One region of the Paraburkholderia sp. 22098 genome, then DNA from elsewhere that is predicted to be linked to it. Evidence: riboswitches for the same ligand, from Rfam matches in the RefSeq annotation. Region 1 holds a riboswitch; the other holds the start of a gene.
What was found. Region 1 has a riboswitch for glycine ahead of gcvT (glycine cleavage system aminomethyltransferase GcvT). Riboswitches for the same ligand answer to the same signal wherever they lie in the genome.
Positions count from the first base shown of each region.

Region 1 (4,855 bases):
CGTGACCGCCGCGATGTGGCGCGGCTCGAAGCCCTTTGCCTCGATCAGATGCGCGATTTTCTGCGTAATCACGCGCGTCTTGCCGCTCCCTGCGCCGGCGAGTACGAGACACGGCCCGTCAAGGTAACGGACCGCTTCATTTTGAGCGGGATTCAGGCCTGCGGACATCGTCTGTGGATGGGGTAGTGCGGGTTGAAAAGCGGCTGTTCAGACGGAGCACTCGAACGCGCCGTTTGATCGCGGCGCTTGAGGCGCCGCAGCGCAGTATTGCCGGTCGCGAAGCCGGCGCATGCCGCGCGGCGCGCGCTCAGGGAATAGATGCCACGCGTTGCGAGGCTCGCCCGGCGCGCCTCGGTTGGCGCGAGAGGAGCGATGTTAACACGGATGAAATCGGCGGACAGATTCGCTCGACGAATCGCGCGGATGAACCGGCGGCCGCCGCGCGGCGAGAAGAGGCGGAGCTTCGGCGCCTGGCCCGGCGGCGCAATCCGCGTCCCGGCCATGCCACAATGACGGCGTTGCGCGCCGCCGCCGCGGTGGCAAAGCGGCGCGCCGTTTTTGCAGGAAGACACGCATGTCCGCATCGCTGAAAATTGGATTGATGGGTTACGGATTCGCAGGCGCGACGTTTCATGCGCCGGTGATCGAGCACTGCGGCCGCGCCAGCGTCGCCGCCATCGCGACCGGCAGACCCGAGACCGCGCTCGCCGACTATCCGCACGCGAAAGTGGTGGCCGATCTCGACGCGTTGCTCGCGCTCCCGGAGATCGACTGCGTGGTTATCGCCACGCCGAACGACACGCACTTCGATCTCGCGCGACGTACGCTCGAAGCAGGCAAGCATGTGGTGGTCGACAAGCCGGTCACGCTCAGCGCCGCCGACGCTCGCACGCTCGCGAACATTGCACTCGCGCGGGGCAAGCTGTTCGTGCCGTTTCACAACCGTCGCTGGGACGGCGATTTCATGACCGTCCGCGATCTGCTCGCGAGCGGCGAGTTGGGACGCCTCACGCACTATGAATCGCATTTCGACCGGTTCCGGCCCGAAGTGCGTCAGCGTTGGCGCGAGGAAGCGTCGCGCGGCGGCGGGCTGTTGTTCGATCTCGGACCGCACCTGATCGACCAGGCGCTGGCGTTGTTCGGCGCGCCGCAGACAGTGTCCGCGACCGTGCGCACCCACCGCGACGACGCGAGCGCTCCTGATTACGTACATATCCAGTTGGGCTACGGGGAGTTCGAAGTCGTGTTGCACGCTAGCGCGCTGACGGCGATCGTCGCGCCGAGGTTCGCCATTCACGGCACGCGCGGCAGTTACGTGAAGTACGGGCTCGACACGCAGGAAGACCAGTTGAAAGCCGGCTTGCGTCCGGGCGACGAGGGCTTCGCGGCCGGCAATGCCGCAGGCACGTTGCGCGTGCTGGATGGCGACCGCGAAGTGGAGCGCGAATTGCCGACGCGCAATGGCGATTATGCGGGCTTCTACATCGCGCTCGCCGAGGCGGTCCAGCACGGCGTGAAATTTCCGGTGAGCCCGCAAGATGCCGTCGACGTGATGACCATCATCGAACTCGCGGCGCGCAGTTCCGACGAAGGCGTCCGGCTGCCGTTCCAGCGGGTTCGTTGAACGGCGTTACAGGCTATTCAGCTGTTGCCGGCGCGGCGCAAAATGCTGCGCCGGCAAAACTGACAAACCGGAAAGCAATATAACGTTACAAAAGAGCGGGCCGTCCGGGTCAGCGCTCGTATGCCGTGATCCGTTGCTACGCCTGCAGCACCGCAAAACCACAACGACTTCACGGAGAGTTCATGTCACGTCCCATCCGCGCCCTCGCCGCATGCGCATTGCTGAGTTCGCTCGCCGCCTGCGTGGTAGCGCCGCAGAGCGAGCCGGCGCCGCGCCCGAGCCCGCAACAGATCGCCGATAAACGCCTGCATCAGGTCGACGGCCGCATCGACAATCTGAGCCGCCGTATCGACAATCGCGTCAATCAAGGCTATTACCCGCCGCCGCAAGGCGATGCGTTGCATCATCGGCTGGATGTGATCCGGCGCGAGGCGCACGAAATGGCCGGACAACATGGCGGCGGCTTATCCCCCGACGAACAGCGCGTGCTGAACCAGGAACTGGACGGCGCGGCGCATGCGATCGGCGAATGAGAGCGAATCAGGGCGAACGAGGACGAATGACGGCGAATAAGCCGTTCATTTGACAAGGCTCCGGCCCTCGCGTACATTCGCCGCACGCGTCGGGAGAGCGCGCGGGCCGCTGATTTTCGCAGGCCGCGCCGCCGAAGGGGCACACCCGCAAACTCTCAGGCAAAAGGACCGAACGCGTCGAAAGACCGGCCGGCACGTAACACACGCAACATCAAGGCGCCGTTTTTCGCACTCTGGAGAGCGGCAGTAGCCGTCTGCATCGCAATGTCGTGCAGATCCGGCAAGCTGCCCACCGAAGGGGCGCGCGTTCCGCCGTGACGAATCAACGTCGCCGCGGCAGCGCAATCTCTCAGGTATCGAGGACAGAGGGGCCATGCAGAACCACGCTCGCAGCCAGCAGGCCGCGAGGCGCGGCTCTGCATGGCCTTTTTTGTTTCGCGAGACGCCCGAGGCCCCATGACCGAACTCAAACACACTCCGCTCAACGCCACCCACCGCGCGCTCAACGCTCGCATGGTCGATTTCGGCGGCTGGGACATGCCCGTCAACTACGGCTCGCAGATCGACGAACACCGCGCCGTGCGTACCGACGCCGGCATGTTCGACGTCTCGCACATGTGCGTCATCGACTTCACCGGGGAACGCGTGCGCGCGTTCTTCGAACATGCGCTCGCCAACAACGTCGCGAAGCTGCAAACGCCTGGGCGCGCGCTGTACTCGTGCCTGCTGAACGCCGACGGCGGCGTAATCGACGACCTGATCGTCTATTACTTCAGCGAAGATCATTTCCGCGTGGTGGTCAACGCGGGCACCGCCGACAAAGACATCGCGTGGTTCAAGCAGCTCAACGAAGGCGGCTTTGGTCTGACTATCACGCCGCGGCGCGATCTGGCGATCGTCGCCGTGCAAGGTCCGAACGCGCGTGAGAAGGTTTGGCAAACCGTACCGGCCATCCGCTCTGCCACCGAAACACTCAAGCCTTTCAATGCCGCGCGCGTCGAGGCGACGCCGTTCGGCGAATTGACCGTTGCACGCACCGGGTACACCGGCGAAGACGGTTTCGAGATCATCGTCCCGGCAGATCACGTCGTCGCTTTGTGGGATGCGCTGCAAGCACAAGGCGTGCGTCCCGCGGGTCTCGGCGCGCGAGACACGCTGCGTCTCGAAGCCGGCATGAACCTCTACGGCCAGGATATGGACGACAACATCTCGCCGCTCGACGCCGGCCTCGCATGGACCGTCGACCTGACCTCCGCGCGCGACTTCGTCGGCAAGAACCGGCTGGAGGCGGACGGCTCGCGCGCGGCGTTCGTCGGTCTGATCCTGCTGAAGGAGAACGGCAAGGCCGCAGGCGTGCTGCGCGCGCATCAGAAGGTCGTCACGCCGCACGGCGAAGGCGAAATCACCAGCGGCACCTTCTCCCCGACCATGCAGGAATCCATCGCCTTCGCGCGGGTGCCGAAAGGCGTGCAACCTGGCGACACGGTTCATGTTCAGATTCGTGACAAATCCGTGCCCGCAAGCGTGGTAAAACTGCCGTTCGTGCGCAACGGCAAAGTACTCGCAGTGAGTTGAACCATTGTTAGCAGTCGGCGCGTGCGTCCTTTTCCCAGTCTTTAGTCCATATCGAATCACACCGCATAGGAGCATCCGATGAGCATCCCGGCCGATCTGAAATACACCGAATCGCACGAGTGGGTCCGCACCGAGGCGGACGGCACGCTGACGGTCGGCATCACCGACCACGCGCAGGAAGCGCTTGGCGATATCGTCTTCTTCGAAGTGCAGGAACTGGGCAAGACCGTCACGGCAGGCGACACGGTCGCCGTAATCGAATCGGTGAAAGCCGCTTCGGATATCTACGCGCCGGTTTCCGGCGAAATCATCGAAGCGAACACCGCCGTTGCCGACACGCCCGATTCGGTCAACAGCGCCCCGTATGAAAGCTGGCTCTTCAAGATCAAGCCGGCCTCGGACGCAGCGCAGGATCGTTTGATCGACGCCGACGCGTACTCGAAGTCGATCGGCGCCTGATTCACTTTTATATAACCCGACAGGTGCGGCGCGTCCCTCGTGAAGCACGCAGGACCGCGCCGTGAAGAAAGTCCCTTTGGGACGCTCCTTCAGGAGACCTTGCGCACAGCGCCAGGTTTCGAACGGTCCAGCACGGACAGCCGCACCGCCAGGAACACCATGAAGCTCGAACACCCGGATCGTCTGATGAACCGCACTCCTCTCTCGCTCGCCGCGCTCGAAGTGCATGACGCCTTCGCTGAACGGCATATCGGCCCGGATGCGGCCGACCAGGAAGCGATGCTCGAAGCCTTGGGCTTCGCGTCGCGCGCCGCGCTGATCGACGCCGTCATTCCAAAGACGATCCGCCGCACCGAACCGCTGCCGCTCGGCCCCTTCGCCCAGCCTAAGAGCGAAGCTGAAGCGCTCGCCGCGCTGCGCGAACTCGCGGATAAGAACCAGGTGTTCCGCTCGTACATCGGGCAGGGTTACTACAACGCCCACACACCGACCGTGATTCTGCGTAACGTGCTCGAGAATCCCGCGTGGTACACGGCGTACACGCCGTATCAGCCGGAAATCTCGCAAGGCCGCCTCGAAGCGCTGCTGAACTTCCAGCAAATGATCGTCGACCTGACAGGTCTCGCGATCTCGAACGCGTCGCTGCTCGACGAAGCCACCGCCG
Region 1 is NZ_JBQEPV010000001.1:590,443-595,297, reverse strand. Features, by position in the region: gene ACTJLB_RS02645 (UvrD-helicase domain-containing protein) at 1-168, opposite strand, end outside; gene ACTJLB_RS02640 (oxidoreductase) at 575-1,624, shown strand; gene ACTJLB_RS02635 (hypothetical protein) at 1,807-2,157, shown strand; glycine riboswitch at 2,239-2,338, shown strand; glycine riboswitch at 2,381-2,533, shown strand; gene gcvT (glycine cleavage system aminomethyltransferase GcvT) at 2,614-3,732, shown strand; gene gcvH (glycine cleavage system protein GcvH) at 3,811-4,191, shown strand; gene gcvP (aminomethyl-transferring glycine dehydrogenase) at 4,351-4,855, shown strand, end outside.

Region 2 (4,855 bases), on a different contig from region 1:
TGTCGTATGAATCGCTCGTCGCCCAGCTTGGCGCCGCGTTGCCGGCGCGGGTGGTGTGCGCGCATCTCGGGAACGGTTCGAGCGTGTGCGCATTGCGCGACGGCCGCTCGGTCGATACGTCGATGGGCATGACGCCCACCGGCGGCGTGCCAATGGGAACGCGTTGCGGCGACCTCGACCCGGGCGTGCTGTTATATCTGATGCGAGTCGAGAAACTGGACGCAAACGGGCTGGAAACGCTGCTGAACCGGCACAGCGGCCTGGCCGGTTACGCCGATGGCGAGAGCGACATGCAGGCGCTCGAACAACGCGCGGCGGCGGGCGACCCGCATGCGTCACTGGCGCTCGACGCGTTCGCGACCGCGGTGCGCAAAACCATTGGCGGATATGCGGCTTTGCTGGGCGGCATCGATCTGCTGGTGTTCACCGGCGGCATCGGCGAACACAGCGTGCAGATGCGCAAACGGATCTGCGAAGGGCTGTCGTTTCTCGGCCTTCATGAAGGCGACGTCTCGGGCAAGGTGAGGGTGCTTCATACCGAAGAAGAGAAGCAGATCGCGAGGCATTGCCGCGCGTTGCTGCGTGCCGATCGAGGTTGAGCCGGTTGGATCTTGGTCTGCTCACGGGTGCTTCACGACCAGTCGATCGCATACACCCGCGACGCCGAACAGGCGCGTCACGTCTTCGAGCGCCGCGATTCGCTGGGCGTCGTGTTCGAGTTCGCCGTTGAGCACGATGCGCCCGTTGCTGACTTCCACCGTGATCGTACGTTCAGGAACCGCGGCGTCCCACGCGAGCCGCCGCGTCGCCTCTGCGCCAATCTGCTCGTCGCTCAGACGCGCGCCGTCCGCGCCGTCGGGGACGGCGCTGTCCGGATTGGGAAAGCCCGAATGAGCCATGGTTTTCAAGGTCAAGACGCGGATTGCACAACACTAGCAGATGCCGCGTCTTCGTGGCGGCACGCTACTCAATCGCGCGCGCCACCGCCTGTGCCGTTGCGGCCGACAGCGTCCAGCCCAGATGGCCGTGCCCCGTGTTGTAGAACACGCCGCGCCGTTTTCCGCGCCCGACCTTGGGCAGCATGCTCGGCAGCATCGGCCGCAAGCCAGCCCACGGAATGACGCGCGCGGTCGATACCTCGGGGAAATGCCGCCGCGTCCAGTCTACTAGCGGAGCAATCCGGGCGGAGCGGATATCGCGATTGAAGCCGTTGATCTCCGCCGTGCCCGCGACGCGAAAACGGTCGGCGCCGAGCCGGCTCGTCACGATCTTCGCGCTGTCGTCGAGCAGGCTAACCCACGGTGCACGCTGCCTGCTCGTTGCATCGTCGAGACACACGGTGATCGAATAGCCTTTGACCGGATACACGTTCACGTGATCGCCGAGCATCGCCGCAAAATCACGGCTTTTTACGCCGGCGCACACGACGATCCGCTCGAACCCGAAGCGCTGCGTCTCGCCTTCGAGGTGGGCAGTGAGCGAGAAGCGACCTTCGGCGGGTTGCTCGATCGACATGATTTCCGCATCGTAATGAAACTGCACGCCGTGGCGAACGCATGCATCGGCGAGACCGCGCGTGAATTTGTGGATGTCGCCAGTCGAATCGGACGGCGTGAAAAAGCCGCCGTAAAAATCGCCGTGCAGCGTGGGCTCGATGCGCTGCACTTCGCTCGCCGTCACCGCGCTGCGCTCGAGTCCGCCTTCGCGCAGCAGGTCATTCACCTTGGCCGCCGCGTCGAACTCCTTGCGCGTCTTGTAGACGTGCAGAATGCCGCGCCGTTCGAGATCGAAGTCGATGCCTTCCTGTTCGGCGATCGAAAACAGATGCTCGCGCGCGGCGATGGCAAGCCGCACCGTTTCGACGGTATTAGCGCGGTAGTGGGGAATCTGCCGCAGGAATTCGCCCATCCACGAATACTTGTGCCACGTGGGCACGGGATTGAGCAGCAGCGGGGCGTCGCGCGTGAACATCCAGCGCAGGCCTTTCAGAACAGTGGCCATGCTGTTCCACACTTCTGCATTGCTGGCGGACAGCTGGCCTCCGTTGGCGAACGAGGTTTCCATCGCTGCATAGCGGTGACGTTCGAACACGGTGACGTGGTGGCCGCATTGGGCGAGGGCGTGTGCGGTCGTGACGCCGGTAATGCCGGCGCCGATAATGGCGATTCGTGACATGACATGGTCCAGAGTAGTTGAGCATCACCGGGTCCGATTTCGTACGAAACCGGTGCCGATGCCCCATCTGTCCATGTACCTGAGAGTTTCTTCCCGCGCTGCGCGAAAGCGCTGTATGTGCGCGGGAATCCCCTTCGGTGGGCGCGCGCGGCGCCGCTCTCCAGATGTTCCTGCTGCGCGGTCCTTTTGCCTGAGAGTTTCCGGGGCGGTTGCTCCGTCGGCGTCGCCCTGGCTTCGGACGATCTCTCCCGCGCTGCTTTGCAGAACGCCACGACGATACCGGGCAAAATTTCTTCCGGCAAGTGTTTTCTGGCGCGTTACGTATGCTGCGTGATGCGCAACATCGACGTGTCGTAGCCAAGCGCACGCACTCGCTCGATCAACATGTCTTTCACACTGGCGACCGGTTTCGCTTCACGCGTCAGAATCCACAGATAGCGTCCGCTCGGTTCGCCGACGATCGACCAGCTGTAGTCGTCGGCGTGGTCCAGCACCCAGTAATTGCCGACGAAGAATGGGCCGAAGAACGACACCTTCAACTTCGCGTTGTTCGATCCGGCTATCACCTTGGCGCGCCCCTTCGAGGCGTCGAGCGGGCCTTCAACGCCACCCTTGCGGCAACTGTTGGTCACGTCGATCAGGCCGTCTTCACGCGCGGCGTAGTCGGCGGTCACCGCCTCGCAGCCTTTTTCGAAGCGGTTTTCGTAGCGCGCCAGTTCGTACCAGCGGCCCAGATAGCGCCCGAGGTCGACCGGCTTGGCGGGCTCGGGCACGCTCGCATTGCCGCTCTTGCCGCCTGGGTTTAGCGCACAGGCGCCGAGCAGGCACACGGCGCCCACCGCGAGCGAGATGGCGCTCACGCGCAGGACCGACTGTGAACGCATTGGCATTAAACACTCCGTGTCGAGAAAGACGATGAGAAAGCAGACCTCGTGCCCAGCGCCGGTTCACGCGTCGCAGTCCGTCGCGGCGATTCATACGTCGTCAAGGCGCGGGCCGTTTATCATAGTGCCCACCAGGAGAAAAGTGCCGCCTCGCAGAGCGATGGTAAGGCGTGTTATCCACGACCACACCGGCACATGCCGCTACATCAAATGAACTCGACTCCCGACGCTCCGTCCCGTCCCGCCATCCGCGCATTGACCCTGCTCGAGGGGCGCGTGCTTGGCGTGCTCGTCGAAAAGCAGCACACGGTGCCCGACAGTTATCCGCTCTCGCTCAATGCGCTGACATTGGGCTGCAATCAGAAGACCGGCCGCTCGCCTGTCATGAACGCGACCGAGGCAGAAGTACTAACGGCGCTCGACGGTCTGAAACGGCTAAGCCCCGTGATGGAAGGCAGTAGCAGCCGTGTGCCGCGCTTCGAGCACAACATGAATCGCGTGCTCGGTCTGCCGAGCCAGTCCGCGGCGTTGCTGACCACATTGTTGCTTCGCGGCCCGCAGACGGCGGCGGAGTTGCGCCTGAACAGCGCGCGCTTGCATGGCTTTGCCGATATCTCGTCGGTCGAGGCGTTTCTCGACGAGCTCGCCGCGAACGATCCGCCGCGTGTCGTCAAACTGCCTCGCACGCCGGGCGAGCGCGAAAACAGATGGATGCATCTGCTATGCGGCGAAGTGAACCTGAGCGAGTTCGCGCAGCCGGGCGGCGGCGAGGAAGATACCGTGCCGCTGTCCGCGTTCGAAGCGGTGAAGGCCGAGCAGAAACGGCTTGCCGATCAGGTCAACCGTCTTCAGGGAGTGGTACGGCGCATGGCAGCCGAGCTAGGCATCGACGCGAACGATCTGGATGCCTGACGCCGGCCGCTCAGCTTTCGGTGCCGCGCCGCGGATCTGCGGATAACGCTCGCTGAGTACGGTAGAAGTTGCGCGGCGGCACATTGGGCGAGTCTTGTGCAAGCCGGTCGAGTTCGTCGCGAATCGCGGTCAGATAGTGGCCGTCGCGCGCGTCGGCGTCGCCCGCAAAAACCGATTCGAGCCGCCGCCGCACCGCGCCATAACGCGCCCCTGCGGCGCGATGTTTTTCTGCGCGCTCCGCATAACGCATATACGTCTGCAACGCCGACGACACCGCGACGATCACGCTCACGAGGCCGACCAGAATCCTGATCTCCAGCGAGACCGCGTTCGTGTTCAGCGATGCAAACACCGCCGTGCCCACGAACGCGGCCAGCACGGTAACGAGCCAGCCCAGCTTACGATCACGTGCGGACAACAGATCGGCCATGTCGTAGTGGCTCATTTGCGATTCGCGCGCTCGCCGGATCCATTTCAGCAACAGTTGCTGTTCATCGACTGGCGGCTCATAGGCTGGCAGATTCTTCATGGGGCTCGTCAGGGCAGTTGCGTGCCGCGCGCCGCGCGCATGCACTGACGCTACTGTGCCACATGAAAGCGCGGCCTGGCGCGCTGCCGGTCATGCGGCCACGGCTGCCGGCCGGGCAACGGCGAAGCGCTCGTTGTGCGCGTTGCCATTCAGGTAGAAGTCGCCGATGGCGGCCTCGCGAATGATCGCCGGGTTGTGCGACGCGAGCACTCGCGCATTGCGCCAGTAGCGGTCGAAGCGCCGCGTTTCACTGGTCGCCGATGCGCCGCCCACTTCGAACAGCAGCGTGGCGGCCTGCAAGGTCTGCTCGATCGCGATCTGCTGCGCCTGAAAGGTCTGAATGTCGAGGCGAATG
Region 2 is NZ_JBQEPV010000022.1:61,168-66,022, forward strand. Features, by position in the region: gene ACTJLB_RS30715 (acetate/propionate family kinase) at 1-599, shown strand, start outside; gene ACTJLB_RS30720 (BON domain-containing protein) at 621-899, opposite strand; gene ACTJLB_RS30725 (D-amino acid dehydrogenase) at 964-2,175, opposite strand; glycine riboswitch at 2,344-2,436, opposite strand; gene ACTJLB_RS30730 (lipocalin family protein) at 2,493-3,065, opposite strand; gene ACTJLB_RS30735 (YceH family protein) at 3,270-3,971, shown strand; gene ACTJLB_RS30740 (SLATT domain-containing protein) at 3,982-4,500, opposite strand; gene ACTJLB_RS30745 (acyl-CoA dehydrogenase family protein) at 4,591-4,855, opposite strand, start outside.
Region 2: it holds a riboswitch for glycine, as region 1 does, so the genes downstream of both, ACTJLB_RS30725 (D-amino acid dehydrogenase) here and gcvT (glycine cleavage system aminomethyltransferase GcvT) in region 1, are expected to answer to the same signal.